DNA from 3 places in the Actinoplanes sp. NPDC026623 genome. Region 3 is predicted to be linked to each of the others. Evidence: predicted binding sites of a transcription regulator. Region 3 holds the regulator's gene; each other region holds the start of a gene.
The links. The regulator HrcA, encoded in region 3, represses chaperone genes, less so after heat shock. The targets are predictions, from matches to a motif close to GGTTNGCACNCTCNNNNNGAGNGTGCNAACC.
Positions count from the first base shown of each region.

Region 1: a site for HrcA is predicted at 7,609-7,639, ahead of groL (chaperonin GroEL). Genes of this name have one in related genera too.
Region 2: a site for HrcA is predicted at 8,165-8,195, ahead of groES (co-chaperone GroES). Genes of this name have one in related genera too.

Region 1 covers NZ_JBEZXZ010000002.1:73,296-82,955, reverse strand. Annotated here, with positions in the region: gene AB0F10_RS01105 (hypothetical protein) at 1-431, opposite strand, end outside; gene AB0F10_RS01100 (AAA family ATPase) at 510-2,723, shown strand; gene AB0F10_RS01095 (DUF3263 domain-containing protein) at 2,729-3,106, opposite strand; gene AB0F10_RS01090 (ABC transporter permease subunit) at 3,147-4,157, opposite strand; gene AB0F10_RS01085 (ATP-binding cassette domain-containing protein) at 4,154-5,146, opposite strand; SAM riboswitch class I at 5,323-5,460, shown strand; gene thrC (threonine synthase) at 5,473-6,753, shown strand; gene AB0F10_RS01075 (GNAT family N-acetyltransferase) at 6,958-7,476, opposite strand; gene groL (chaperonin GroEL) at 7,827-9,449, shown strand; gene AB0F10_RS01065 (GNAT family N-acetyltransferase) at 9,513-9,660, opposite strand, start outside.
Region 2 covers NZ_JBEZXZ010000069.1:29,553-39,212, forward strand. Annotated here, with positions in the region: gene guaB (IMP dehydrogenase) at 1-1,462, opposite strand, end outside; gene AB0F10_RS21320 (DUF5319 domain-containing protein) at 1,582-1,983, shown strand; gene AB0F10_RS21325 (response regulator transcription factor) at 2,020-2,862, opposite strand; gene AB0F10_RS21330 (WhiB family transcriptional regulator) at 3,094-3,483, shown strand; gene AB0F10_RS21335 (molybdopterin-dependent oxidoreductase) at 3,649-5,259, opposite strand; gene AB0F10_RS21340 (hypothetical protein) at 5,295-5,915, opposite strand; gene groL (chaperonin GroEL) at 6,001-7,644, opposite strand; gene groES (co-chaperone GroES) at 7,720-8,034, opposite strand; gene AB0F10_RS21355 (class I SAM-dependent methyltransferase) at 8,267-9,433, shown strand; gene ybaK (Cys-tRNA(Pro) deacylase) at 9,458-9,660, shown strand, end outside.
Region 3 covers NZ_JBEZXZ010000018.1:51,368-61,027, forward strand. Annotated here, with positions in the region: gene AB0F10_RS08425 (ABC transporter ATP-binding protein) at 1-1,475, opposite strand, end outside; gene AB0F10_RS08430 (MbtH family protein) at 1,486-1,698, opposite strand; gene AB0F10_RS08435 (ABC transporter ATP-binding protein) at 1,726-2,529, opposite strand; gene AB0F10_RS08440 (iron chelate uptake ABC transporter family permease subunit) at 2,545-3,588, opposite strand; gene AB0F10_RS08445 (iron chelate uptake ABC transporter family permease subunit) at 3,609-4,664, opposite strand; gene AB0F10_RS08450 (16S rRNA (uracil(1498)-N(3))-methyltransferase) at 4,697-5,431, opposite strand; gene dnaJ (molecular chaperone DnaJ) at 5,491-6,633, opposite strand; gene hrcA (heat-inducible transcriptional repressor HrcA) at 6,694-7,716, opposite strand; gene AB0F10_RS08465 (DUF4870 domain-containing protein) at 7,895-8,545, shown strand; gene hemW (radical SAM family heme chaperone HemW) at 8,580-9,660, opposite strand, start outside.

The DNA of each region.
Region 1 (9,660 bases), on a different contig from region 3:
CTGGTGAACGCCAGGTCGGGGGAGTGGTACTTGCTCAGGCCCTTGGCGGCGCCGCAGGTCTTCTTGGTGGTGACCTTGCCGACCAGGCCGGCCGTCTTCAGCTCGCCCTGCGCGACGCCGATCGAGTAGGGCCCGATGCCGGCGGCCGTCAGCACGTCCGGCGAGCCGGCGGGCTTGCCGGCCGGGCCCTGCCGCGCCTTGCTGCCGCCACCGCTCTTCTTCGGCGGCTTCGCGGTCGACGTGCCCTCGGTCGGCGGCGTGCCCGGGCTCGCCGAGGCGCCGGGCTCGCCCAGGGCGGCGGCGCCCGCGGAGGCGGCGACGGACGCGCCGGGAGTCGCGGCCGGAGTGGCGACCTCCGGGTCGTCACTGCATGCGCCTGCGCCGAACACGGTCAGCGCGGCAACGGCCAAAGTGGCGTGACGGAACCTCATAGTGGTGGTGCCTCCCCATGCGGCGAACGACAGCTAGCGTGTCAACCTAGTCCCCTCGGCCAAACGGAGGCTCCCGCGGTGCCAGACGACCTCACGCTGACCGCCATCCAGCGGCCCGCGGCCCTCGACGCCCGCCGCGGAATCGTCCGTCTGCATCCCGAGGTGATGGCGGCGCTCGCCGTCAATCCGGGCGATCCGCTGCGGCTCACCGGGCGCCGGACCACGGCCGGCATCGCCGCCCGGGCCGAGCCGACGGCGAGCCGGGCCCTGCTCTACGCCGACGACCTGATTCTCGGCAATCTGGGCCTGCGCGACGGCGGCCAGGTGACGGTCACGCCCGTGCCGGTGGTCCAGGCGCGGCGGGTCACCCTCGCCGGTCCGGCCGAGATCGTCGCGGTGGTGTCGCCGGAGATGCTGCGCCTCGCGCTGCTCGGCAAGGTGGTCACCGCGGGCGACGACGTCTCGCTGCTGCCGCAGGACGTGCTTCCGGACGCTGGTCACCGGCCGCTGGTCGAGGCCGCCCGGCGCAGCCTCGCCAACCGCGTCGGCTACGCCTGGACCAGCACGCTGCTCACGGTGATCGCGCTCGAGGGCGCCGATTCCGCCCTCGTCACCATGGACACGGTGGTCGGCTGGCAGGACGGGCAGTCCTCTTCCGTACGCGACCAGCCCGCCCCGGCGCCGGCGACGGCGCGGTGGCCGGCGTCCACCGACCCGGAGACGCCCCCGCCCAGCCTGGGCGACCTGCCCGGCCTCCGGGCACAGGCGCAGGAGCTCGTCGAGCTGCTCGACCTCGGTTTCCACCATGGCGAGGTGCTGGGCCGGCTGGGCACCACGGTCTCGCTCGGCGTCCTCGTCAGCGGGCCGGCCGGCTCGGGCAAGTCGGCGCTGGTCCGGGCGGTGGCCGTCGAGGTGGGTGCGACCGTGCGTTCCGTCTGGGGGCCGGAGCTGGCCGCGCTGACCAACGACTCCGCGGCGGCCCGGCTGCGCGACCTGGCCCGCGACGTGCGCTCGGGCGGCCCGGCCGTGCTGCTGATCGCCGACGTCGACGCGCTCGCGCCCCGCGACGAGCCGGGGCCGCTGTCGACCGTCTTCCGCCAGGTGCTCGCGGAGCTGCTGAAGGCGGGCGGCGCGGTGGTGTGCACGACGAGCCGCCCCGAGGCGGTCGACCCCGCCCTGCGGGCGCCGGATCTGCTCGCCGTCCAGCTGGCCGTGCCGCTGCCGGACGCGGCGATGCGGCTCGAGCAGCTGCGGGTGCTGACCCGGGGCATGCCGCTGGCGGAGGACGTGCGGCTGGACGACGTCTCCGGGCGTACCCCCGGGTTCGTCGCCGCCGACCTGGGTGCCCTGGCCCGCGAGGCCGGGGTCCGCGCGGCCCTGCGGCAGAAGGACGCCGAGTCGCCGACCGTGGCGATGGCCGACTTCGAGGCCGCGCTCGATGTGGTCCGGCCGACCTCGATGGCCGAGTCGACGCTGGAGGTCGCCCAGGTGACCCTCGACGACGTCGGCGACATGGTCGAGGTGAAGCAGACCCTCACCGAGTCGGTGCTGTGGCCGCTGACCTATCCGGACACGTTCGCCCGGCTCGGCGTGCAGCCGCCCCGCGGCGTCCTGCTGTACGGCCCGCCCGGCTGCGGCAAGACGTACCTGGTCAAGGCCATCGCCGGGACGGGCAAGGCGAACGTGCTGTCGGTCAAGGGCGCCGAGCTGCTGAGCAAGTGGGTGGGCGACAGCGAGCGGGCCGTGCGGGAGCTGTTCCGGCGGGCCCGGGAGGCCGCGCCGACGCTGGTCTTCCTGGACGAGGTGGACGCGCTCGCGCCGACCCGCGGCCAGTCGACCGACGGCGGCACCACCGACCGGGTGGTGGCCGCGCTGCTGACCGAGCTGGACGGGGTGGAGTCGCTGCGCAACGTGGTGGTGATCGGCGCGACGAACCGGCCCGACCTGATCGACCCGGCGCTGCTGCGCCCGGGCCGGCTGGAGCGCCTGGTCTTCGTGCCGCCGCCGGACGCCGGGGCGCGGGCCGCGATCCTGCGCGCGTCCGCCAGGTCGGTGCCGCTCGACGGCGCGGTGGACCTGGACGAGCTCGGCGCGTCGCTGGAGGGCTATTCGGCCGCGGATTGCGCCGCGCTGATCCGCGAGGCGGCGCTCGCCGCGATGCGCGAGTCGCTGGACGCCTCCACGGTCACCGCGGCGCACGTCGGCGTCGCCCGCACGCGGGTGCGGGCCTCGCTGGACCCGGTGCAGGTCGCCTGGCTGGAGGCGTACGCGTCAACGCACGCGCCGGGTTAGGCGCCTCAGCGGCGGCGGGTGCGGGCCCGGGTGGAGCGCAGGCGGCGCAGCCGGCCGATCAGAACCGGGTCGTGCTCCAGCGCCGCCGGGTTGTCCAGCAGGGCGTTGAGCAGCTGGTAATAGCGGGTCGACGAGAGGCCGAACGCGTCGCGGATCGCCTGTTCCTTGGAGCCGGCGTGCTTCCACCACTTGCTCTCGAACGCGAGGATCTGCACCTCGCGGTCGGAGAGCGCGGGTGCCGGCGTGGTCTCGTCGGCGTCGGCCTCGCGGGGCGCCGGGACCTGCTGGTTGAGTTCGGCGTCGGGCTGCATGGCGCTCCTGGGCGGTGGGAGAGCACGCACAGATGTACGAAGGGGATCGCCAGCATAGTGGCAGCCGCCGATCCCCGCCGTGCGAGTGTGTGCCTGACCCGCCGAAACTACCTTAAGTGACGTCCCTGCTACGCATAGTCCACATGGCCACCCCCACAACGAGGATGACCAGGGCCGCGAGCACCCCGCCGGCCATCGGCCAGGTGAGCGTCAACGTTCCCGCCTGGCAACCCGGGTTGATCACGGAGTCGCAGGGCTGCCAGTCGGTCACCGTTATCGACTTGTCCATCCAGGCCGTGGCCCAGACCGGCACCAGGTACGCCTCGACGAAGTGCACCTGCGCCAGCGAGAGCAGGGTGCCGAGGCCGAACTGGAACACGATGATCGCGCCGATCGCCGTGCCCAGCGCCATCGCCGTATGCCGGCCGATCGAGGCGAGCCCGAAGCCGACCGCGCCCGCGACGAGCACCAGCACCAGCCCGCGCACCTCCATGAGCACGAAGGACTGCCACGCGCCGGACGTCATCGCGTCCATCGTCCCGCGCAGGTCGGCAACCAGCGCGAAGAGCCCGGTCCAGGCCGCCGACACCAGCACCGTCAGCGCGGTCAGGCCGGCCGTCAGCGCGCCGAGCTTGGTGCTCAGCACCCTGAGCCGTTGCGGGCGCCAGAGCAGCAGGTTCATCATCGCGCCGCTGCTCCACTCGGCGCCGACGTAGCTCGCGCCGACGAGGTACGCCATCACCGCGAGCAGCGCCGCCAGCGTGACGATCATCAGGCCGAACTGCTCCCGGAAGACGAACGTCGGCGGCATGTAGTACTCGGCCTGGTAGTCCGCCTTGGACGGCCGGTACCCGGGGTCGCAGTCGGGCGGGTAGTTCGCCGCCTGCGCCGTGCCCCGGGCGGTCTCGCAGGCCCTCATCTCCTCGGCGAGCGACTCGACGGCGAGCCGGTAGTCCCGGTCCGCCTCGGCCTGTGCCGCCGCGCGGACCGACGGGGTGCTCGGCTGGTGGGTCGCGAACATGCCCACCACGATCGCGGCCAGCAGTGCCAGCGTGCCGAATACGAAGAACCGGATGACCCGGCGCTTGGTGAGCCGCCGCATTTCCGCCCTGAAGAGGTTCACAGCCCCCACCCGCCGTTCGGGGTGGCCGCCACCGGCGCGGACTGGTCGACCTGGCGGTGCACTCCCTCGACCGGCGTGGTGCCGGTCAGCTCGAGGAACACGCTCTCCAGGTCGACAGTCACCGGCGCCAGCTCGCTGACGAAGAAGTCACGGGCGGCGAGCGCCCGGGTGATCGCGCTCGGCTCGGCGATGCCGGTGACCATGAGGTGATCGGCCTCGACCACCACCTGGGCGCCGATCTCCCGCAACGCTCCCGCGGAGGCGGTGAGGTCGCCGATCGACTCGACGCGGACCCGCACCGAGGAGGTCTCGTGCTGGGCGAGCACGTCGGAGACGGCTCCGGCGGCCACCCGGCGCCCGGCCGAGATGATCGTGACGGAGTCGCAGATCAACTGGATCTCGCCGAGGATGTGGCTGGAGATCAGCACGGTCATCCCGGAGGCGGCCAGGTTGCGCATCAGCGTGCGCATCTCCCGGATGCCGCCCGGGTCCAGGCCGTTCGCGGGCTCGTCCAGGATCAGCAGCCGCGGGTTCTTGAGCAGCGCGGACGCGACCGCGAGGCGCTGCTTCATGCCCAGCGAGTAGGTCTTCACCCGATCCTTCGAGCGGTCCCGCAGCCCGACGAGTTCGAGCACCTCGTCGACCCGGGCCCGGTGCACGCCGCCCGCGTCGGCCAGCAGGGAGAGGGTGTCGTGCGCGGAGAAGTTGCCGAAGAACTGCGGGCTCTCCACGATCGCGCCGACGGAGCCGATCACCTCGGGCAGCGCCCGCGGCACCTCGTGGCCGAGCAGCGACATCCGGCCGCCGTTCGCCTTGATCAGCCCGAGCAGGGTGCGCAGCGTGGTGGTCTTGCCGGAGCCGTTGGGCCCGAGGAAGCCGTGCACCTGCCCGGCCTCGACGAGCATGTCGAAGCCGTCGACGGCCCTGCGCACCCCCTTGCGGCTGCGATAGGTCTTCTGCAGACCCTGAATCTCCAGGACGGCGCTCACGCCGGACCTCCCGCGCGTTGTGGAATGACCTGCGTCACCTTAGGCACCCGCCGCCACCTGCACGCGGCTTTCGGCCCGCGGGCCGGGAGGCCGAGGAAAGGACGTCGCTCACACCTCGGGACGGTTGACTCCGATTCCGCCGCCCGCGTCGTAAGGTGTTGGGAACACAACTGAATACCTCATCCAGAGGGGCTGAGGGAACGGCCCGATGACGCCCCGGCAACCACCGCGCATGTCTCGATGACGAGGCCGCGTGCGGCAGGTGCTAATTCCGTCCCCATGTGCGTCCGATGACGCCCGGGGAAAGATGAGAGGAAGGCCTCATTGTGACGTCTGCCGTCGACGCCCCCAGCAAGTCCGCCAGCCCCGCCCGGGCCCTCGTCTGTCGTGGCTGCGGTGCCGAGTTTCCGCTGATCGCGCAGCACGCCTGTTACGAGTGTTTCGGCCCGCTCGAGGTCGCCTACGACGCCGCCGCGCTCGCCGCGGTCACCCGCGAGGCGATCGAGGCGGGCCCACAGAACATCTGGCGCTACGCCGCCCTGCTGCCCACCGGGCAGGACCCCGCGACCCGGGTCACCCTCGACCCCGGCCTGACCCCGCTGGTCAGCGCGCCCGCGTTGGCCGCCGAGATCGGGCTGCGGGCGCCGCTCTGGGTCAAGGACGACTCCGCCAACCCGACGCACTCCTTCAAGGACCGGGTCGTCTCCGTCGCGCTCACCGCCGCCCGGGAGCTGGGCTTCACCCGGTTCGCCTGCGCCTCGACCGGCAACCTGGCCAACTCCGTCGCCGCGCACGCCGCGCGCGCCGGGGTTCCGTCCATCGTCTTCATCCCCGGCGACCTCGAGCAGGGCAAAATCATCACCACCGCGGTGTACGGCGGCGAGCTGGTCGCGATCGACGGCTCCTACGACGACGTCAACCGGCTGTGCGGCGAGTTGGTCGAGACCGACGAGTTCGAGGACACCGCCTTCGTCAACGTCAACGTCCGGCCGTTCTACGCCGAGGGTTCGAAGACTCTGGGTTACGAGGTCGCCGAGCAACTCGGCTGGCGCATCCCCGCCCAGGTGGTCGTCCCGATGGCCAGCGGCGAGCTGCTGACCAAGATTGACAAGGCCTTCACCGAGCTCGTGGAGATCGGCCTGGTCGAGGCGCCCGAGGGCGGCTGGACCGTCTTCGGCGCGCAGTCGGCCGGCTGCAACCCCATCGCCACGGCACTGCACAAGGGCACCGACCAGATCATTCCGGTGAAGCCGACCGGCATCGCGAAGTCGCTGAACATCGGCGACCCGGCCGCCGGCGCCTACGCGATCGAGGCCGTGACCCGCACCGGAGGCTGGATGGACTACGCCGACGACGACGAGATCCGCGACGCCATCCAGTTGCTCGCCCGCACCACCGGCGTCTTCGCCGAGACCGCCGGCGGGGTCACCGTCGCGGTGCTCAGGAAGCTCGTCGCGAGCGGCCGGCTCGACCCCGACAAGGAGACCGTCGTCTACAACACGGGCGAGGGGCTCAAGACGCTGGACGCCGTCGCGGGGCAGGTCGGGCCGACGCACCGGATCAAGCCGTCGCTGCGCGGCGCTCGCGACGCCGGCCTCCTGGGCTGACGGAGAGTAACTGAACATCTGCCTAACGTCGAGATTCCTTCCCCTGAGGACTTGCGCCGGGATCTCAGGCTCGGCAGGATGCTCTACGCGGGAGGACGTGACGCCGTACGTGGCCCCACCTTTGAGCTTGGTGACAATCTCCTAGGGGTCCAACGACCCAGTGCCGGAGGCGCTGTGCGTGCGTCCTCCCGACCAACTTCCGCCCTAGGCTCGCCGGCGCATCTGCAGCTCGGTCAGGGCGGGGATGACCGGGTGCGGCACCCGCTTGCCGATGTCGCGGAAGCCCAGCCGTTCATAAGCCCGGACGGCCCGGTCGTTGCCGACCACGACCTCGAGCAGCAACTCCGGCCGGCCGGCCGCGACCGACCACCGCGCGACCGCCTCGATCAACTCGCTCAGCACCCCGGTGCCCCGGTGTGACGGTGTGATGTAGACCGCGAAGATCACCGTCGTGTCCGGCTCCTCGGGCAGCACCGTGCCGCCCGCGTGGCCGATCAGCCGGCCGCCCGGGTCCGCGACGAACTGGGCCAGCTGGTCGCCGGAGGAGGCCTGCACGACGCGCCGCCGGAAGTCGGCGTGCGGCCGGGCCGCCGCCTGGGCGAGGGTCTCCAGGAACGCGAGAGGGCTGTCGGCCAGCATCTCCAGCCGCAGTGCCCGCATCCGGGCCGCATCGCCGGGTGTGACCCGGTGCACGGTGACGGGCGGCGCCAGGGTGCTGGTCATGCTGCCTTGCTACCCGGTGACCGGGCGCGGGGCAAGCAGGACGTGGATATTCGACCGCGCGGGTGCACGAACCGGGCACCCCGGAGCCCGATCGTTCTGCTTGCACTCGCCCCATCAGAGTGCTAAACAAGTGATTGGCACTCGCGCCACGTGAGTGCCAGCAGGTCGGGACGGTGGGGTCACGGCAGCGGCATCGCCATCGGTGCCGGGGCACGGGACCGGTCGTCGCGGGCTATCCGGCTCGACCTGAGGACGTCACATCGCCAGGTGGTGACGTCCGCAGCGTTCTCAACGTGCGGAAACGGGCCGGACCGGCCCGGCACCGCGAATGTCCAGGAGGACACAGCCGTATGGCCAAGATCATCGCATTTGACGAGGAAGCTCGTCGCGGCCTCGAGAGTGGCATGAACCAGCTCGCCGACGCCGTCAAGGTGACGCTCGGTCCCAAGGGCCGCAACGTCGTGCTCGAGAAGAAGTGGGGCGCTCCCACCATCACCAACGATGGTGTGTCGATCGCCAAGGAGATCGAGCTCGAGGGCACCTTCGAGAAGATCGGCGCAGAGCTGGTCAAGGAGGTCGCCAAGAAGACCGACGACGTCGCGGGCGACGGCACGACGACGGCGACCGTCCTCGCGCAGGCCCTGGTCCGCGAAGGCCTGCGCAACGTCGCGGCCGGCGCCAACCCGATGGCGCTCAAGCGGGGCATCGAGGCTGCCGTAGCGGCCGTCTCCGAGGCCCTGTCGCAGCTAGCCAAGGATGTGGAGACCAAGGAGCAGATCGCCTCCACCGCCTCCATCTCCGCCGGTGACTCCACGGTCGGCGAGATCATCGCCGAGGCCATGGACAAGGTCGGCAAGGAAGGCGTCATCACCGTCGAGGAGAGCAACACCTTCGGGCTCGAGCTTGAGCTCACCGAGGGCATGCGCTTCGACAAGGGCTACATCTCGGCGTACTTCATGACCGACGCCGAGCGTATGGAGGCCGTCTTCGACGACCCGTACATCCTCATCGCGAACAGCAAGATCTCCGCGGTCAAGGACCTGCTCCCCATCCTCGAGAAGGTCATGCAGGGCGGCAAGCCGCTCATCATCCTCGCCGAGGACGTCGAGGGCGAGGCCCTCGCGACCCTGGTCGTCAACAAGGTGCGCGGCACCTTCAAGTCCGTCGCCGTCAAGGCGCCGGGCTTCGGCGACCGTCGCAAGGCCATGCTGGACGACATCGCGATCCTCACGGGCGCCACGGTCATCAGCGAGGAGGTCGGCCTCAAGCTCGACGCCGCCGACCTGAGCCTGCTGGGCCAGGCCCGCAAGGTCGTCATCACCAAGGACGAGACGACCATCGTCGACGGTGCCGGCAACGCCGAGCAGATCCAGGGCCGGGTCAACCAGATCCGCGCCGAGATCGAGAAGTCGGACTCCGACTACGACCGCGAGAAGCTGCAGGAGCGCCTGGCCAAGCTGGCCGGCGGCGTTGCGGTCATCAAGGTCGGCGCGGCCACCGAGGTCGAGCTCAAGGAGCGCAAGCACCGCATCGAGGACGCCGTTCGCAACGCGAAGGCGGCCGTCGAGGAGGGCATCGTCCCCGGTGGTGGCGTCGCGCTCGTGCAGGCCGGCAAGACCGCGTTCGACAAGCTCGACCTGGTGGGCGACGAGGCCACCGGTGCGAACATCGTCAAGGTCGCGCTGGACGCCCCGCTGCGTCAGATCGCCGTCAACGCCGGCCTCGAGGGCGGCGTCGTGGTGGAGAAGGTGCGCAACCTGGAAGCCGGTTGGGGCCTGAACGCCGCCAACGGCGAGTACGTCGACCTGCTGGCCGCGGGCATCATCGACCCGGCCAAGGTCACCCGCTCGGCGCTGCAGAACGCCGCGTCGATCGCCGCTCTGTTCCTCACGACCGAGGCGGTCGTGGCGGACAAGCCGGAGAAGAACCCGGCCCCGGCCGGTGGCCCCGGTGGCGGAGACATGGACTTCTGAGTCCAGCTTGCTGAAAGGGCGGGTCGCTTCGGCGGCCCGCCCTTTTCGCGTACCCGGGTGCCGTCAGAGTTGCTTGCGGTAGAGCAGGAAGGCGCGCTCGACGCGGGCGGCGACCGCCTTCGAGTAGAACGGCAGGGGACCGACCCAGCCGATCTGCACCCGGTCGTGCCCGCTCGCCCGCTGGTCGGCGAGGCACCGGCGCAGCAGCAGG
Region 2 (9,660 bases), on a different contig from region 3:
CGACGGTCATCTGGATGTCGTGCGGGTGGCTCTCCTTGAGACCCGCGGCGGTGATCCTGATGAGCTGGCCCCGCTCCTGCAGATCGGGGATCGTCTCGGCGCCGACGTAACCCATCGCCGCGCGCAGGCCACCGATCAGCTGGTGCGCCACGCGCGACAGCGGGCCGCGGTAGGGTACCTGGCCCTCGACGCCCTCGGGTACCAGCTTGTCCTCGGTGACGTCCTGCTGGAAGTAGCGGTCCTTGGAGTAGGACTTCGCCTGGCCGCGCGACTGCATGGCGCCCAGTGAGCCCATGCCGCGGTAGGTCTTGAACTGCTTGCCGTTGATGAAGATCAGGTCGCCGGGGCTCTCCTCGGAGCCGGCCAGCAGGCCGCCGAGCATCACGGTGTCGGCGCCGGCCACGATCGCCTTGGCGATGTCGCCCGAGTATTGGATGCCGCCGTCGGCGATGACCGGCACGCCGGCGGGGCGGCAGGCCCGGGAGGCCTCCATGACCGCGGTGATCTGCGGGACGCCGACACCCGCGACGATCCGGGTGGTGCAGATCGCGCCGGGGCCCACGCCCACCTTGACCGCGTCGGCGCCCGCGTCGACGAGGGCCTTGGCGCCCGCGTACGTCGCGATGTTGCCGCCGACGATGTCGACCGCGGTGTCCTTCTTCAGCAGGGCGACCATCTCCAGCACGGCGCGCTGGTGCCCGTGCGCGGTGTCCACGATGACCACGTCGACGCCGGCGTCGATCAGGGTGCGGGCCCGCTTGTAGGCGTCGTCGCCGACGCCGACCGCGGCGGCGACCCGGAGCCGGCCCTGCGGGTCCTTGGTGGCGTTCGGGTACTGCTCGCTCTTGGTGAAGTCCTTGACCGTGATCAGCCCGCGCAGCCGGCCCGCGTCGTCGAGCAGCGGCAGCTTCTCCACCTTGTGCCGCTGCAGCAGCGCCAGGGCCTCTTCCTTGCCGACGCCGACCGGCGCGGAGATCAACGGCGCCTTGGTCATGACCTCGCGCACCTTGACGCTGTCGTCGGTGACGAAACGCATGTCGCGGTTGGTGACGATGCCGACGAGCACGCCGTCGGCGTCGACGACCGGCAGCCCGGAGATGCGGTAGCGCCCGCAGAGCTGGTCCACCTCGCGCAGGGTGTCGTCGGGGCTGCAGGTGACCGGGTTGGTGATCATCCCGGACTCGGAGCGCTTCACGAGGTCGACCTGGGCGGCCTGGTCCTCGAGCGAGAGGTTGCGGTGCAGCACGCCGATGCCGCCCTGGCGGGCCATCGCGATCGCCATCCGCGCCTCGGTCACCGTGTCCATGGCGCTGGAGATCAGCGGGATGGAGAGCTCGACGTTTCGGGTCAACCGGGTGATCGTGTTGACGCGGCTCGGCACGACGTCCGATTCGCCCGGCTGGAGCAACACGTCGTCGAAGGTGAGACCCAGCGGAACCGTGCGGGCCGACTCGTTATCCACAGATCATCCCTAGCGAAGAGGCGGAGTGTTCATCCTACCCATCCGGTCAGGGCCTTCTGTCGGGCGGACAGCGCGTGCGGGCCAGCACACATCGGCCGCACATGGGTACGGTAGACATCGTGCAAGAAGAGCCGATCGACCCGTTCAACGGCGACCCCGCCGACCCGGCCGCCGGTCTCGACGACCTCTCGGAGGACGCCGAGAGTGATCCGCTGACCGAGCCCGAGCGGCAGGACGTCCTCGAGGACCTCTCCGACCTGGAGATCTACCAGGCGTTGCTGAGTCCGACGGGCATCCGCGGCCTGGTGATCGAGTGCGAGGACTGCCACGAGCCGCACTACTTCGACTGGGATCTGCTCCGGGGCAACCTGCGCCACCTGCTGAGCAACGGCCGCCCGCGGGTGCACGAGCCGGCCTACGACCCCGACCCGGACCACTACGTGACCTGGGAATACGCCCGCGGCTACGCCGACGGGGTGCACGACACACTGACCGAGGGCACGGACGACGACGCTTCCTGATCGCCGTCCGGGCCCCCGGGTGCAAACGCCTTACGTTTAGGCGACCAGACCGGCCCGGAAGCCGGCGGCCACCGCATGCGCCCGGTCGCGGGCGCCCAGCTTGCGGAAGAGCCGCCGAGCGTGGGTCTTGACGGTGTCCTCGGAGACGAAGAGCTCGCGCCCGATCTCCGCATTGCTCTTGCCGTCGGCCATCCCCCGCAACACCTGCAACTCCCGCTCGGTGAGCGTGAGCCGCCGGCCCGTGGGTGCGTCGGTCCGGCCGGTGTCGTTACCCGGCCACACCATCGGCCGGCCGGTGGCCGGGTCGATGTCCGATCCGTCGCCTCGCTGGGCGGGGACCATCGGTGAGTTCGGCAGCATCGCGGGTACGCCGGCACCGTTCGGCGTTCCGGCCATGGCCAGACCGTCGCGGTGCAGGCCGCGAGCGGCCGCCGAGTTGTTGTTGCGCCCCGCGCCGCCGACCGTGGCGGGCTGGGCGTTCGCTCCGTTGATCGGCATTCCCTGCGGCCGCACCGGCAAGAGCAGGAGCAGCAGCGCCTTGGCGACGACGCTGACCAGATCGTGCTCGACGCCGCGGATGACACCTCTGGCGCCGGCGGCGACGGCGGCCGCGGCGACCCGGGGGTCTTCGGCGCCGAAGAGTACGACCTGCGCCTGCGGGGCGCGGGCGAGGACGCGACGGGTGAAACCGACGCTGTCGGGACGGGTCACGGCGGTGTCGGCCAGGACAACCTCGGCCGGCCTTTCAGCCAGTCGGATCATGGCCTCGGTCTCGCTGACCGCCGTCCGCACGACCCCGGTCATCCCGAGCCGGGCCGCGGTAGAGGCGACGGTCTGGGCCGCAAGTGGGGTTCGGACGCACACGAGGACGGTACGCACAGTGATCCTCCTTCTCTCTCAGAGGAGATCACGCAACGGCCGCAGCATTACGCGCTTTAGATGGAAAAATTAGGAAACATCGGTACTGCTTGGAGCACCGATGAGATACGGCTGGCGAAGACATCGACAAGTCGGGTGTGATCCGGCGTTCGCCGGGGTACACGGGCGGCAGGCCTGAGTAAGGCCCCTCACTAACAGCACTCCGCGGTGCCGCGCGGGAGGAGGGTGTTGATGTCGAACGTTCGCAGACTGCCCGGGCCCATCGCCGACCTTTGGGAATGGCAACGACTCGGCCTGTGCAGAGGGCGCGACAGCGCCCAGTTCTTCCACCCGGACGGTGAGCGTGGTTCGTCCCGCAACCGTCGGGAGGCGAACGCCAAGACCATGTGCGGTGCCTGTCCGGTCCGGGCCGAGTGCGCTGCTCACGCACTGGCTGTCCGTGAGCCCTACGGGGTATGGGGAGGTTTCAGCGAAGCGGAGCGGCTGCGGCTGCTCGCGGTCGGCTGGGAGGACCTTGCCGATCGGCATCACGGACGGGTCGATCTTGCCCGGCTGGAGGCCCGCCTCGGCCGGCCCCACAAGTCGACGGTCCCGGCACAACGGCAGGTTCCGGCGGCCTGACGCCGGTCGACGCGCGGCACCACACAGCTGCCGACGCGCTTCCCTGCGGGGAACCACGTCGGCGTGTTCAACGGCGTGTTCGCCGCATCGGTGGACATGCAAGCCACCGTACGAGCGAACTTGGGGTTGACGTCGGACCAAAAGTGCGGCTTTTGGGTGACCCCGTCAGTCGACCGTGACCTGCACGGAATGCCATCCCGTCGCCCCGTCCGGGGCCGGCGCCGCGGGGGTGCTGGTCTGGGTGCCGCCGCCGGCGTCGGTGGCACGGACCCGCACCGCGTGCTCACCCGGCGTCGCCTGCCAGACGTAGGACCACTGAACCCAGGTGTCCGCCGAAACGGCCGGCGCGAGGGTCGCCGGCGCCCACGGGCCGTCGTCGATCTGGACCTCGACCCGCGCGATGCCGCGGTGCTGAGCCCAGGCCACGCCGGCGACGGTCACGGCTCCGGCCTTGCGCCCGGCGCCGTCGCGGGGCGTGTCGATCCGCGACTGGGTCTTGATCGGCGCCTGCGCCGACCAGCCCCGCGGCACCCAGTAGGCGTCGAAGTCGGAGAACCGGGTCAGCTCGATCTCGGTGATCCACTTACAGGCCGAGACGTAGCCGTACAGGCCGGGCACGACCATGCGCACCGGGAAGCCGTGCGACACCGGCAGGGGCCGGCCGTTCATGCCGACCGCGAGCAGGGCGTCCCGGCCGTCGCGCAGCACCGCGGTCGGGCTGCCGCAGGTCCAGCCGTCGGCCGAGCGCTGCACCACCTGGTCCGCGTCGGGCAGCGGCTGCGCCTCGTCCAGCAGGTCCTTGATCGGGGTGCCGAGCCAGAGCGCGTTGCCGATCAGGTCGCCGCCGACCTCATTGGACACGCAGGCCAGCGTCACGTACCGCTGCACCATCGGGCGCCGCAGCAGCTGCTCCCAGGTGATGGTGATCGGGTTGCGGACCATTCCGTGAATGCGCAGCTCCCAGGTCGCCGGGTCGATCTGGGGTGGATACAGCGCGGTGTCGATCCGGTAGAAGTCGGAGTTGGACGTGACGTAGGCGACCGCACCCCGCGCCTGGGCGCCGGCCGGCACGGCGGGGGCCGGCCGCACCGGCAGCGGCAGCACGACGGCGTTGCGGGCGGCGGTCACCGCGCGCCGCGAGGTCAGGAACCGGCCGCCGAGGCCGCCCACGGCGGCCACCGCGGCGGCGCCGGCCACCGCGAGCAGGAATCGGCGCCGGCTCTCCGGCTGAGCCGCCGGATCCGCCGAGGCCGCGGGGCTGTCCCCGACGGCACCGCCCACCCGGGACGCGCCGGGGGCCGTCACCAGCGCCGGGCTGCCGGCCAGCGCCGGGCTGCCGGCCGGTTCCGCCTCGACGGCGAGCCTCACCAGGTAGCGCAGCGCCACCACCGCGACGACGGCGGCGACGATCGACGGCAGCACGGCTGTGAACCCGGCGTCGTGCCGGGTGCCGGCGGCCGTCACCCCGATCGCGCCGAACAGGGCGACGCCGGCCATGGCGAGCGCCCAGCTGCGCAGCGCGATGACGCCGAGCAGCGCGGCGTAGCCGCAGAGCAGGATCGCCGTGCCGGTGATCAGCGCGGTCTTGTCGTGGGTACCGAAGACGGCGATGCCCGCGTCCTTCACCGAAGCGGGCACGTTGTCGACCACCACGCCGCCAACGGCGAGCAGCGGCGACGAGAGCGGGCCGGTCAGGACGGAGACGATCTCGGCGGCGCCGACGGCGGCACCGGCCGCGGCGACACCGGCCAGCGCGGCCCGCGACGAGAGGTTCACGCCTCCATCCTGCATCGGCGCACCCGAAACAGCCCTTACGGTTCGGTGACGGCCATCCGCAGCGGCGGCAGGGCGGCCACCAGCTCGTCCAGCAACTCCGCCGCGCAGCGATCGGGGCGGGGCTCCGGCAGCTTGGGCACGCCCTCGGCGGGCAGCTCCCAGATCACCCGGCCCGGGTCGAGCCGCTCCAGCGTGGCGTACCACTGCTGCAGGGGCTCGCGGAGCTGTACGTGCGCCGCGAAGTTGCGCCGCCGCCGGGTCTCGTCGCTGTCGCGGCGCCGCTGCAGCGTCTCGACCTCGGGCAGGCCGACCAGCACCATGTCGGCGAACCCGAGCCGCCCCGCGCGGAACGCCTCCCTGGTCACCGTCAGCTCGCGATCGAACCGGGCCCGCGGCGCCAGCCCCAGCGCCGCCATCCCCCAGGCGTAGTGCAGCTTCACCGGGTCGGTGTCGCAGAACGCGACGCCGTCGGCGCGCTCGAGGTCGGTGGCCTGCGACCAGCGGCTCATGCTGACCCGCGCCCAGTGCCGGGCCAGGGCCATCGCGTCGGTCGGCTCCCGGCCGGTCGCGGCGTACTCGGCGACGTAACGGCCGACGTAACGCCGGCACCACGACGTCTTGCCGGCCGCGGTCGGACCTTCCACCACGACGATCATCCCGCGCCTCTTTCCCCGAATCCCCGCATCACACACGAGAAAGGGCGCGCCGCGGAATGCGACGCGCCCTTTTTACTCTTTCGACTCAGAAACCCGGGCCGTGCTGATGGCCGTGGCCACCGTGGCCGTGGCCGCCTGCAGCGGCGGGCTCCGGCTCGGCCGGCTTCTCCACCACGAGGCTCTCCGTGGTGAGCAGCAGCGCGGCGATCGAGACGGCGTTGGACACCGCACTGCGGGTCACCTTCACCGGGTCGATGATGCCGGCCGCGACCAGGTCGACGTACTCGTCCGTGGCCGCGTTGAGGCCGTGGCCCCAGCCGAGCTCGGCGGACTTGCCGGCCACCACGTAACCGTCGTGGCCCGCGTTCTGCGCGATCCAGCGAAGCGGCTCGACGAGCGCCTTGCGGACGATCTGCACGCCGACCGCCTCCTCGCCGGTGAGGCCGAGGTTGCCGTCGAGCGTCGAGGCGATCTGCGCCAGGGCGGCGCCGCCGCCCGGGACGGTGCCCTCCTCGACCGCGGCCTTGGTCGCCGCGATGGCGTCCTCGATGCGGTGCTTGCGCTCCTTCATCTCGACCTCGGTCGCGGCGCCGACCTTGATCACCGCGATGCCGCCGGAGAGCTTGGCCAGCCGCTCCGAGAGCTTCTCGCGGTCCCAGTCGGAGTCCGAGGCCTCGATCTCCTTGCGGATCTGCGAAACCCGGTCCTCGATCTCGGCCTTGCGGCCGCCACCGTCGACGATGGTCGTGCTTTCCTTGTCCACCACGACCCGCCGGGCGGTGCCCAGCATGTCGAGGGTGACCTGGTCGATCTTGTAACCGAGCTCGGGGGCGATGAGCTCGCCGCCGGTCGCGATCGCGAGGTCCTGCAGCATCGCCTTGCGCCGGTCACCGAATCCGGGAGCCTTCACGGCGACGACCTTGAAGGTCTTCCGCAGCGCGTTGACGACAAGCGTCGACAGCGCCTGGCCCTCGACGTCCTCGGCGACGATGAGCAGCGGCTTGCCGCCGGAGAGAACCTTCTCCAGCAGCGGCAGCATCTCCTCGACGCTGGAGATCTTCTGCGTCGTGATCAGCAGGTAGGCGTCCTCCAGGACGGCCTCCTGCGACTCGGCGTCGGTCACGAAGTTCGGGGAGATGAAGCCCTTGTCGAACTGCAGACCCTCGGTCACGTCGAGCCCGGTGTCCAGGACGGACCCCTCCTCGACGGTGATGACGCCGTCGCGGCCGACCTTCTCCATCGCCTCGGCGATGAGCGCGCCGATGGTGGCGTCCTGCGCCGAGATGGTGGCGACGTTCGCGATGGACTTCTTGTCGTCGACCTCGACCGCCTTCTCCAGCAGGGCCTTGGAGACGGCCTCGGCGGCCAGGTCCATGCCGCGCTTGAGCGCGATCGGGTTGGCACCCGCGGTCACGTTGCGCAGGCCCTCGCGGACCAGCGCCTGGGCGAGCACGGTCGCCGTGGTGGTCCCGTCGCCGGCGACGTCGTTGGTCTTCGTCGCCACCTCCTTGACCAACTGGGCACCGAGGTTCTCGTACGGGTCGGAGAGCTCGATCTCCTTGGCGATGGTGACACCGTCGTTGGTGATCGTGGGCGCGCCGAACTTCTTGTCGAGGACGACGTTGCGGCCGCGCGGCCCGAGAGTGACCTTGACCGTGTCGGCGAGCGTATTGACGCCGTGCTCCAACAGGTGCCGGGCGTTGTCCGAGAAACTGAGAATCTTCGCCATTTATGGTCCCTTCAACGCACCGGCGCCCTGGACCGGAAGAGCCGGGCCAGGGCGCTCAGCACTGTCAGATCAGGTCTACTTCTCGATGACCGCGAGGACGTCGCGGGCGGAGAGCACCAGGTACTCCTCGCCGGCGTACTTGACCTCGGTGCCGCCGTACTTCGAGTAAAGGACGACGTCGCCGACCTTCACGTCGATCGGAACGCGGTTGCCCTTGTCGTCGATCCGGCCGGGGCCGACGGCGAGGACGGTGCCCTCCTGCGGCTTCTCCTTGGCGGTGTCGGGGATCACGATGCCCGACGCCGTCGTGGTCTCGGCCTCGTTCGCCTGGACCACGATGCGGTCCTCGAGCGGCTTGATCGCAACCTTTGTCGCGGTAGTCACGGGCATACCCTCCTGGGTACAGGTGTTATCGCCGGCCAGTTGACAGGCCGGGCTGATGCCTCATGCCACCGGGCGGGGCCGTCGTCGCGGGTGCCGGTCCGCCTGGCGCAAGCGCACGTCCCCAAAAACGGGAGCACGCTGGCACCCTCAGGTTGAGAGTGCTAATCGGAGGTTATGCCGGAACTAGCACTCCGTCAACCAGAGTGCCAACACGTCAGCTTCCAGCAGAATGACTTCCGTGGACCTCGAACTGCTCTCCGCCCTGCGTACCGCCGATGGCTCCGCCGCGCTGGCGGCCGCCGCCGGCGTCGCCGGCACGGACCCGCTCAGCGCGGCCACGGCCCTGCGCTCGCGCGGGCTGCCGCCCGCACTGGCCGCCGCCGCGCTCACGCAGGCCGACCTGCGGATGCGCGCGGAGGCGAAGTTCGGCGCGGCCGGCGCCGAGATGTTCTTCACCCGGGCCGGGCTCGAGCAGGCGACGCGGGCGGTGGTGGCCGACCGGCGCGCCGCGCGGCTGCGGGCGGCCGGCGTGGGGACCCTGGCCGACCTCGGCTGCGGCCTCGGCTCGGACGCGCTGGCCGCGGCCCGCCAGGGCATCCGGGTGCACGCCGTCGACGCCGACCCGCTGACGGCCGCGCTCGCCGCCGCGAACGCCGAGGCCGCCGGGCTGGCCCACCTGGTGACCGTGGAGTGCGCGGACGCGACGAGCGTGCCGGTGGAGCGGTTCGACGCGGTCTTCGCCGACCCGGCGCGCCGGCGGGCGGGCCGCGGCCGGCTGATGGACCCGCGCTCGTGGTCGCCGCCGTGGGACTTCATCGCCGCCCTGCCCGGCCGGGTGCCGCGCACGGTGCTCAAGCTGGCGCCCGGCATCGACCACGCGCTGCTGCCGCCGGGCGCCGAAGGCGAGTGGGTCAGCGTCGGCGGCGATCTGGTCGAGGCCGCGTTCTGGTGCGGCCCGCTGGCGCGGTCCGCCCGGCGCGCGGTCCTGCTGCCGTCGGGGGCCGAGCTCACCGGCTCGGGGGTCGAGGCCGCACGCCTCGGCCCGGTCGGCTCCTTCCTGTACGACCCGGACCCGGCCGTGGTCCGCTCGCACCTCGTGGCCGAGTTCGCCGAGGCGATCGGCGGCCGGATCGCCGACCCCGACATCGCGTACGTCTACACCGACGCCGCCGTCGACACCGTGTTCGGCCGGCGACTCGAGATCACCGACGTGCTGCCGTTCTCGCTGAAGCGGCTGCGGTCGCTGCTGCGCGAGCGCGGCGTCGGGCGGCTGGAGATCCGCAAACGCGGCTCCGCGCTCGAGCCCGAGCAGCTCCGCCGGGACCTGCGGCTCAGCGGCAGCGCCGCGGCGTCGCTGGTGCTGACCCGCGTTGCGGGAGCGCCGACGGTGCTGCTGTGCCGGTAGGGACGGCCCTTAGGGTTGTTCCTCGTGGCGAAGAAGGCTGCCGGCACCCCGGCCACCGTATTGCTCACCGCGCAGCGGGTCGCGCACGAGCTGCACCCGTACGACGTCCCGGCGGACGCCCACGACTACGGCGCGCTGGTCGCCGAGGCCATCGGGGTGGCGCCGGCGGCGGTCTTCAAGACGCTGATCGCCGAGGTCGACGGGCGGCTCACCGTCGCCGTCGTCCC
Region 3 (9,660 bases):
GCGTCGACGGCGGTCGTCGGATCGTGCAGCACCAGCACCGGCGGCCGGGCGAGCAGCGCGCGGGCCAGCGCGATCCGCTGCCGCTGCCCGCCGGAGAGGCTCGCGCCCCGCTCGGCGACGACCGTGTCGAGCCCGTCGGCCTGGGTGGCGAGCACCTCGTCGGCGGCCGCGGCGCTCAGCACGTCGGTCAGGATCTCGTCGCCCGCGTGCACGGCGACGTTCGCGGCGATGGTGCCGGTGAACAGGTCGGCGTGGTGCGGCTCGACCAGCAGCAGCCGGCGGGCGTGCGCGCGCTCGACCTGCTCCAGCGGCGAGCCGCCGAGCAGCACGCTGCCCTGGTAGTCGGCCGGCACCGAGAGCAGCCTGACCAGCGCCTCCGCGTCGCCGGAGCGGCGGGCGACCACACCGACGAACTCGCCGGGGAGCACGTGCAGGTCCAGGCCGTCGAGCGGGCCGTGCCGCACCCCGGACAGGCGCAGGTCGCACGGGTGCTCGGCCGGCGTCGCGACACCCTCGGGAAGCACCAGGCCGGCGTCGGCGATCAGCGCGACCCGGTCGGCGGACGCCCGGGCCTCACCGATCCAGCTCGGCGCGACCGCGAGGGTCCCGAACGGCTCGATCAGGAACTGGGCCAGGCCGATCACCGCGATGAGCTGGCCGACGGTGATCCGGCCGGTCAGCGCGAACCAGCCGGCCATGATGGCGATGCCGCAGGCCAGCAGCGTGCTGAGGGTGGTGGAGGCGGCCAGGTAGGCGCCCTGGGTGCGCGCGGCGCGCAGGGTGGCCCGCAGCGAGCGGCGGCTGACCTCGCGGTAGCGCTCGGCGGCCGCGTCCTGTGCGCCGAGGCCGCGCAGCGGCCGCAGCCCGGTGACCAGGTCGGTGGCGAGCGAGGTGGCGCGGCCGGCCTGCTCCTGCTGGTCGGCGACGCGCCTGGTGATCACCGGCGAGCTGATCTGCAGCAGCACCAGCACGATCGGCGTGGCGATCAGCACGACCAGGCCGAGCGGCACCGAGATCAGGAACAGCGCGACGGCGCTGACCACGGTGGCCACGATCGCGCCGACGATCCGGGGGATGTAGTCCAGCAGGTACGACGTGTTGTCCGCGTCGCTGGTCGAGACCGTCAGCAGGTCGCCCGCGCGCAGGTCGGTGCGCACCCCGCGCGGGTGCAGGATCTTCGCGGACACCTCGAGGCGCAGCTGGTGCCCCTCCTCGGCGATGGCGGCCATCAGCCGCCGCGCGCCGAAGCGGTACGCCGTGGTCAGCAGCGTGAACTGCACGGCGAGCACGCCGATCCAGAGCAGTAGCCGGCCGAGGTCGCCGGGGGTGACCGCCCGGTCGATGATGACGCCGATCATGATCGGGACGAACGTCTCGCAGATCTGGTGCACCGCGATCAGCGCCGTGCCGGTCCAGAGCCGGCGGGCGTTGCGGGTCGTGCTGCGAAGCAGGATGCGGGCGCCGGAGCGGCTCACGGGGCCGTGCTCACTGGGCCATGCTCTCGCGCAGCGACCTGGGGCGCAGGTCGGTCCAGTTGGCGTCCACGTAGTCGACGGCCTCACTCCGCGGCGACGGTCCGAAGACGCTGCGCCAGCCCGCCGGGATCTCCTTGAAGGATGGCCACAGCGAGTGCTGCTCCTCGTCGTTCACGAGGACGTGGAAGGTGCCGTTCTCGTCGTCGAACGGGTTGCTGGACACGACGTCTCCCCACCGATCTGCCGAAAGTTAGGACAGCCAACCTATGCGTTGGAGCACCGACGCCCGCGGGATGACCAGCGGGGTGTGCGTCTCCGGGTCGTCGATGATCCGGCAGCCGAGCCCGAAGACCTCCTCGACCAGCTCGGCCGTCATCACCTCGCGCGGGTCGCCCTGCGCCACGATCGCGCCGGACTTCATCACCACCAGGTGATCCGCGTACCGCGCGGCCTGATTGAGGTCGTGCAGCACCGCTACCATCGTCGTGTCCTGCTCCCGGTTGAGCCTTACGCACAGCTCGAGCAGTTCGATCTGGTGCGCGATGTCCAGGAACGTCGTCGGCTCGTCGAGCAGCACGATCGGCGTCTGCTGCGCGAGCACCATCGCCACCCAGACCCGCTGCCGCTGACCGCCGGACAGGGTGTCGACCAGCTCACCTGAGAGTTCGGTCACACCGGTGGCCGCCATCGCCGCCACCACCGCGTCCTCGTCGGCGGCCGACCACTGCCGGATCAGCCTCTGGTGCGGGAACCGGCCCCGGGCGACCAGCTCGGCGACCGTGATCCCGTCCGGCGCGATCGACGACTGCGGCAGCAGCCCCAGCCGCCGCGCGACCTCCTTGGCGGGCCGGGCGTGGATGTCCCGCCCGTCGAGCAGCACCTCGCCGCGGCCGGGCCTGAGCAGCCGGGACAGGGCGCGCAGCAGCGTCGACTTGCCGCAGGCGTTGGGGCCGATGATCGCGGTGAACCGGCCCTCGGGCACCGCCAGGTCCAGGTGCTCGCTGATCGTCTTCCTGTCGTATCCGATGGTGATGTCCCGGGCCGCAAGACTCATCGTGCTCCCTCTCCCCTACCGCCGCGCCTGGCCGACCAGCAGCCAGACGAAGTAGATGCCGCCGACCGAGACGGTCACGATGCCGACCGGCAGCTGGGTCGGCGCGAACGCGCTCTGTGCGAGCCAGTCGCTGAGCATCAGCAGAAAGGCGCCCATGGCCGCCGACGGCACCAGCGCGATGCCGCCCGTGCGGGTGAGCCGCTGCGCCAGTTGCGGCGCGGCCAGCGCGACGAAGGCGATCGGCCCGGCGGCCGCCGTCGCGACCGCGGTCAGGCCGACCCCGATGACCAGGTACACCAGCCGGGCCGGCTCCACCCGTACGCCCAGAGCGGCCGCCGCGTCCTCGCCCATCTCCAGCAGCGAGAGCCGGGGCCCGAACCCGATCAGCGCCACGCAGAGCACGGCGACGCCGACCGCGACCGGGGTGACCTGCGCCCAGCCGAGCCCGTTGAGGCTGCCCTGCTCCCAGACCGACGCGGCGAAGGCCGCCTGCAGGTCGACCCTGATGATGAACCACTGATTGGCGGAGGCGAGCATGGCGCTGATCGCGATGCCCACGATGATCAGCCGGAAGCCCTGCACGCCGCGCTTGAACGCCAGCAGGTAGACCACGATCGCGGTGGCCAGGCCGCCGGCCAGGGCGCCGGCCGCGGTGACGTAGTAGCCGTTGCCGATGAACACGGTGGCGACGAGCACGCCGGTGAACGCGCCGGTGCTGAACCCGATGACGTCCGGGCTGCCGAGCGGGTTGCGGGTGAGCGCCTGGAAGACGGCGCCGGCGAGCCCCAGCGCGACACCGATGATCACCGCGAGCAGCACCCGCGGCAGCCGCCACTCGACGACGACGAGCCGCGCGGCCCGGGTGCCCTCCCCGGTCAGCGCCCGCAGCACCTCGCCCGGCGAGAGGGTGAACTCGCCGGTGCCGAGCGCCAGCACGGCCACCGCGAGCGTGGCCAGCGCCAGCAGCAGGCAGACGATCGCGGGCCGCACGCCGAGACGCGCCGAGACGCCGCGGTGCGGCCGCAACACCAGCACCCGGCGGCCGAAGTCGACGCTCACAGACCGCTCACCCGGGACGCTCACAGACCGCTCACCCGGGACCGGCGAACCCACCAGATCAGCACGGGCGCGCCGACGAACGCGGTGACGACGCCGACCCGCAATTCACCGGGCCGCACGACGAGCCGCCCCACGATGTCGGCGAGCAGCAGCAGGATCGGTCCGCACACGACGGTGTACGCGAAGATCCAGCGCTGGTCCGGCCCGACGATCCAGCGCACGATGTGCGGGACCATCAGGCCGACGAAGCCGATCGGCCCGACCGCGGCGGTGGCGGCGCCGGCCAGCAGCATCACCGAGACGGTCGCCAGGAACCGGGTCCGCCCGATGCCGGCGCCGAGGGTACGTGCCAGGTCGTCGCCGAGCGCGACGGCGTTGAGCGAGCGGGCCACCAGCAGGGCGAGCACCGTGCCGGCGAGCACGAACGGCAGGATCGTCGTGGCGACCTCGAGCGGCCGGCCGGCGAGCGTGCCGATGTCCCAGAAACGCAGGTAGTCGAAGGCGCGCGGCCGGACCAGCCGGATGCCACCGGAGATGCCGTCCATGACCGCGCCGAGCGCGACGCCGGCGAGCGTCAGCCGGATCGGCGTGGCACCGGCGCGCCCGGCCGACCCGAGCAGGTAGACCAGGCTCAGCGCGAAGGCGACGCCGGCGAAGCCGAACCACATGTACTGCGACAGGCTGGTCAGGCCGAGCACGCCGACCGCGAACACCACGAACAGCCCGGCACCGGCGTTGATGCCGAGGATCTGGGTGTCGGCGAGCGGGTTGCGGGTGACCGCCTGGATGACCGCGCCGGACAGTCCGAGGGCGACCCCGGCGAGCAGGCCCACGATCGTGCGCGGCACCCGCAGGTCCCGCACGATCGACTGATCGTCGGTGTCGGTGTAGTGGAAGAACGCGTCCCAGACCGTGCCGATATGGATGGTACGGGTGCCGAGCGCGATGCCGGCCAGGCAGACCAGCGCGAGCACGCCCAGGCAGGCGAGCAGTCCGGCGCCCCGCCGCACCCGGCCGGTCCCGGTGCCCACGGCCGCGGCCGGCCCGGGCCGCGCGGGCGTACGCGTGAGGACCATGCAGGAAAGCTTAGGCTAACCTTCCTAGTGCGTCACCACCGGTCGAGACGGGCGGAGAGCACCGCGAGCGCGGCCATCCCGGCCGTTGAGGTGCGCAGGACCGCGTCGCCGAGCCGCACGGGATGCGCGCCCGCGCCGACGAAGGCGCCCAGCTCCTGGTCGCTGATCCCGCCCTCGGGCCCGACGATCAGCACGATCTCCCCGGCCTGGGGCAGCTTGGCGCCGGTGAGCCGGTCGGTGGCCTCCTCGTGCAGCACGAACCCGGCGGCGGCCTCGGACAGCCGCGCGCAGACCCGCTTGGTGCTGGTGTCCGGGGTGCCCGAGACGGCCGGAAGCCACGGCCTCCGCGCCTGCTTCGCGGCCTCGCGCGCGGTGCTCACCCACTTTTCCCGGGCCCGCTCGCCGCGGTCGCCGCGCCACTGCGCGACCGACCGCGAGGCGGCCCAGGGCACGATCTCGTCGACCCCGATCTCGGTCATCGCCTGCACGGCGAGCTCGCCCCGGTCGCCCTTGGCGATGCCCTGCACCACGACCAGCCGCGGATCGGGCGCGGCCCGGAAATCCCGGCCGAGGACGGCGACGTCGATGCTGCCCCGGCCGACGGCGGTGACCTCGGCGGTGGCGGTCCCACCCCGCCCGTCGCCGAGCAGCAGCACCTCACCGACCTTCAGCCGCTGCACCGTGGCGGCGTGATGCCCCTCGGCGCCGCCCAGGGTGTACCGCTTCCCGCCGGGCAGGTCGTCAACCAAGAACAGAGGCGCAGACACCAGCACACGCTACCCGGCATCCGGCACGGGAGATCACCGGTCCGGGACCGCCGGATCGCTCAGTGGCCGTTGAAGGCGTCCCGCATGCGGGAGAAGAATCCGCCCTGCTTGCTCAGCTCGGCGATGTCCTCACCCCGGGTCTTCGCGAAGTCGCGCAGCATCCGCTCCTGGTCGGCGGTCAGCTTGGTCGGCGTCTTGACGTCGAGGTGCACGAAGAGCTCACCCCGGCCCTGGCCGCGCAGGTGCGGCACGCCCTTGCCCCGGATGCGCAGCGTCGAGGCCGGCTGGGTGCCCGGCTTGACCTCGATGTTCTCCTCGCTGTCCAGGGTCTTGATGGTCAGCCGCGTGCCCAGCGCCGCCGCGGTCATCGGCAGGGTCACCCGGCAGTGCAGGTCGTCGCCCTTGCGCGAGTAGACGTCGTGCGGGCGCTCGTGGATCTCCACGTAGAGGTCGCCGGCGGTGCCGCCGCCGGGGCCCACCTCGCCCTGCTGCGCCAGGCGGATGCGCATGCCGTCCTCCACGCCCGCCGGGATCTTCACCGTCAGGGAGCGGCGGGTGCGGATGCGGCCGTCGCCGGCGCAGGTCGGGCAGGGCTGCGGGATGACCGTGCCGTGCCCCTGGCAGACGTGGCAGGGCTTGGCCGAGACGACCTGGCCGAGGAAGGTGCGCTGCACCGACTGGACCTCGCCGCGGCCGCCGCACGTCTCGCAGGTCGCGAGGTGGGTGCCGGGCGCGGTGCCCGCGCCGGAGCACTGGGTGCACAGCACGGCCGTGTCGACGGTGATCGGCGCCTCGACGCCGAAGGCCGTCTCCACCAGGTCGAGCTCCAGGCGCAGGATCGCGTCGGCGCCCGGGCGGGTGCGCGGCCGCGGGCCGCGGGAACCGCCGCCGGCCGCCGTGCCGAAGAAGGCGTCCATGATGTCCTGGAAGCCCACGAACGGTCCGGCTCCGCCGGGGCCGCCGGGGCCGCCCGCGCCGCCGCCGGGTGCCAGCGGGTCGCCGCCGAGGTCCACGATCTGACGCTTCTGGTCGTCCGAGAGAACCTCGTACGCCGCGTTGATGTCCTTGAACTTCTCGTGCGCTTCCGGGTCCGGATTCACATCCGGATGGAATTGACGGGCCAGCTTGCGATAGGCGCGCTTGATCTCGTCGTCGGTGGCTTCGCGGCCGATGCCGAGAATTCCGTAGTAGTCCTTGGCCACAGGGTTCGAGTCCTCATGTCTGCCCCGCGCTTCGCGCTGGAGACCTTCGTCGCGGTTGCGTCAGTTTTGTGCCAGCAGGTCGCCAACGTAGCGTGCCACGGCACGTACGGTCGCGATGGTGCCGGGGTAATCCATCCGGGTGGGCCCCAGCACACCGAGCCCACCAACGATCGTCGTGCCTGGTCCGTAACCCGTGCTCACCACGGACGCCGCCCGCAGGTTGTCGATCTCATTCTCGTCGCCGATGCGGACCCGGGTGGTGCTGGGCTCGACCTCGCCGATGAGCTTGAGGAGGATGACCTCCTCTTCGAGCGCCTCCAGGACCGGACGCAGCGAACCCTGGAAGTCCAGCACGCCGCCCCGGGTCAGGTTCGCCGTACCCGCCAGGGCGAGGCGTTCCTCACTGCGCTCGACCAGTGTCTCCAGCAGCACCGACGCGACACAGGCCATCGTGGTGCGCTTCTCGGGGTCCGACTCGTCGACGAGCGCGGCCACCAGCGGCGGGGTGTCGGACAGCTTCTCGCCGCTCAGCTTAGTGTTGATCTTGCGACGCATGTCCAGCACGTCGTCGGTGTGCGTCGGCCCCGGCAGCTCGACCAGGCGCTGCTCGACCCGGCCGGTGTCCGCGATCATCACCAGCATCAGCCGGGTGGTGGAGATCGGCACCAGCTCGAGATGGCGCACCGACGAGCGGGCCAGGCTCGGATATTGAACGACGGCGACCTGGCGGGTGAGCTGGGCGAGCAGGCGCACCGTGCGGTGCACCACGTCGTCGAGGTCGACCGCGCCGACCAGGAAACGCTCGATCGCGCGCCGCTCGGCCGGGCTCAGCGGCTTGACCCGCGACAGCCGGTCGACGAAGAGGCGGTAGCCCGCGTCGGTCGGCACCCGGCCCGCACTGGTGTGCGGCTGCCGGATGTAGCCCTCCTCCTCGAGCACCGCCATGTCGTTACGGACCGTCGCCGGGGAGACCCCGAGCTGGTGGCGCTCGACCAGGGCCTTGCTGCCGACCGGCTCCTGGGTCGACACGTAGTCCTCGACGATGGCGCGCAACACTTCAAGCTTGCGGTCGTCGAGACTCACGCCGAACCCCTCCCCGCCGCCCTGGCACTCCTCAAAGTCGAGTGCCAGTCTACGTCGCCGCCGCGCCGCGCGCGATGATCAATCGTCGGTGCCCGCGGCGGCCAGCCGACTGTCTATTCTCCGACCTCGCCCGGGTGTTGCCTCGCCACGTTCGACCTGCGGTCCTACCGTGTGCGACATGACTGAACCGCCGCGCCCTCCCGGCGAGGGAGATCCCTCGGACCCCACCAGGCCATTCAACCCACATCCGGGTAACGATCCAGCCCCCGGATCGCCCCCGCCGCCGCCGGCGTACGGCTCACCGCAACCGCCGGCGTACGGCAGCCCACCGCCCACGTCCGGCGGCGGCTACACGCCACCGCCCACGTCCGGCGGCGGCTACCCGCCCCCGCCCGGCCCCGGCTACGGCCCGCCTCCCGGCGGCCAGCAGTACGGGCAGCAGTACGGCCAGCAGCCCGGCGGGTACCCCCCGCAGGGTTATGGTGCGGGCGGCGACGACAAGACCTGGATCCTGGTCACCCACTTCGGCGGCGCGGCCGGCGCCTTCCTCGGCGGCGGCTGCTCGGGCTGGATCGCGCCGCTGGTGGCGCTGCTGGCCCGGGGCAACCAGTCGCCCGCGGTGCGCGCCGAGGCGGTCAAGGCGCTGAACTTCCAGATCCTCTGGACCATCATCGCGATCGTCGGCTGGGTGCTGAGCTGCATCGTCGTCGGAATCTTCATCGGCCTGGCCGCCTGGGCCATCGCCACGATCTTCGGCGTCATCGCCGGCGTCAAGGCGAACAACAACGAGCCGTACAACTACCCGATGACGGTTCAAATGATCAAGTAGTGACCCGGCCGTGACGCCGGGTCCAGGCCCGGCGTCACGGCAGCAGGTCGCGGATCACCGCGTCGGCGAGCAGCCGGCCGCGCAGCGTCAGCACCACCCGGCCGTCGTCGTAGGCGCCCGGCTCCAGCAGGCCGTCGCCGAGCGCCTGCGCGGCGCCCTTGCGCCCGGTCGCGTCGAGCGCGGCCACCGGCAGTCCGTCGCTGAGCCGGACCCGCAGCATCACGTCCTCGACGTGGCGATCGGCGTCCGTCAGGATCTCCCGCCCCAGGCCGGGCGAGACACCCTCACCCACCCTTTTCGCGTACGCCGTGGGGTGCTTGACGTTCCACCAGCGCACGCCGCCGACGTGGCTGTGCGCGCCCGGCCCGAGTCCCCACCAGTCGCCGCCGGTCCAGTAGAGCAGGTTGTGCCGGCAGCGCGCCTGCTGCGTCGTCGCCCAGTTGGACACCTCGTACCAGGAGAAACCCGCGCCGCCGAGCGCGGCCTCCGCGGCAAGGTAGCGGTCCGCGGCAACGTCGTCCTCCGGGTACGGCAGCTCGCCGCGCCGCATCTTCGCCGCCATCCGGGTGCCGTCCTCGACGATCAGCGAGTACGCGCTGACGTGGTCCACCCCGGCCCTGATCACCGCGTCCAGCGAGGCGGCGAAGTCCTCCGGCCGCTCCCCCGGCGTACCGTAGATCAGGTCGAGGTTGACGTGCTCGAACCCGGCCTCGCGGGCCTCGACCGCCGCCTGCGGAGCCCGGCCGGCCGTGTGCTTGCGGTCGAGGATCGCCAGCACGCTCGGGGCGGCGGACTGCATGCCCAGCGAGATGCGGGTGAAGCCGGCCGCGCGCAGCGCCCGCAGCGAGCGCGGGTCGACCGACTCCGGGTTGGCCTCGGTGGTGACCTCGGCGCCGTCGGCCAGCCCCCAGGTCCGGTCGATGCCCTCGAGGATCCGGCCGAGATCGCCGGGATCGAGCAGGGTCGGCGTGCCGCCGCCCACGAACACGGTGTCGACCGGGGCGCCGGTGACGCTCGCGGCCAGCTTCAGCTCGGCCAGGACCGCGTCGGCGTAACCCTCCCGGCTCGCACCGCCCCCCAGCTCACCGGCCGTGTAGGTGTTGAAGTCGCAGTAT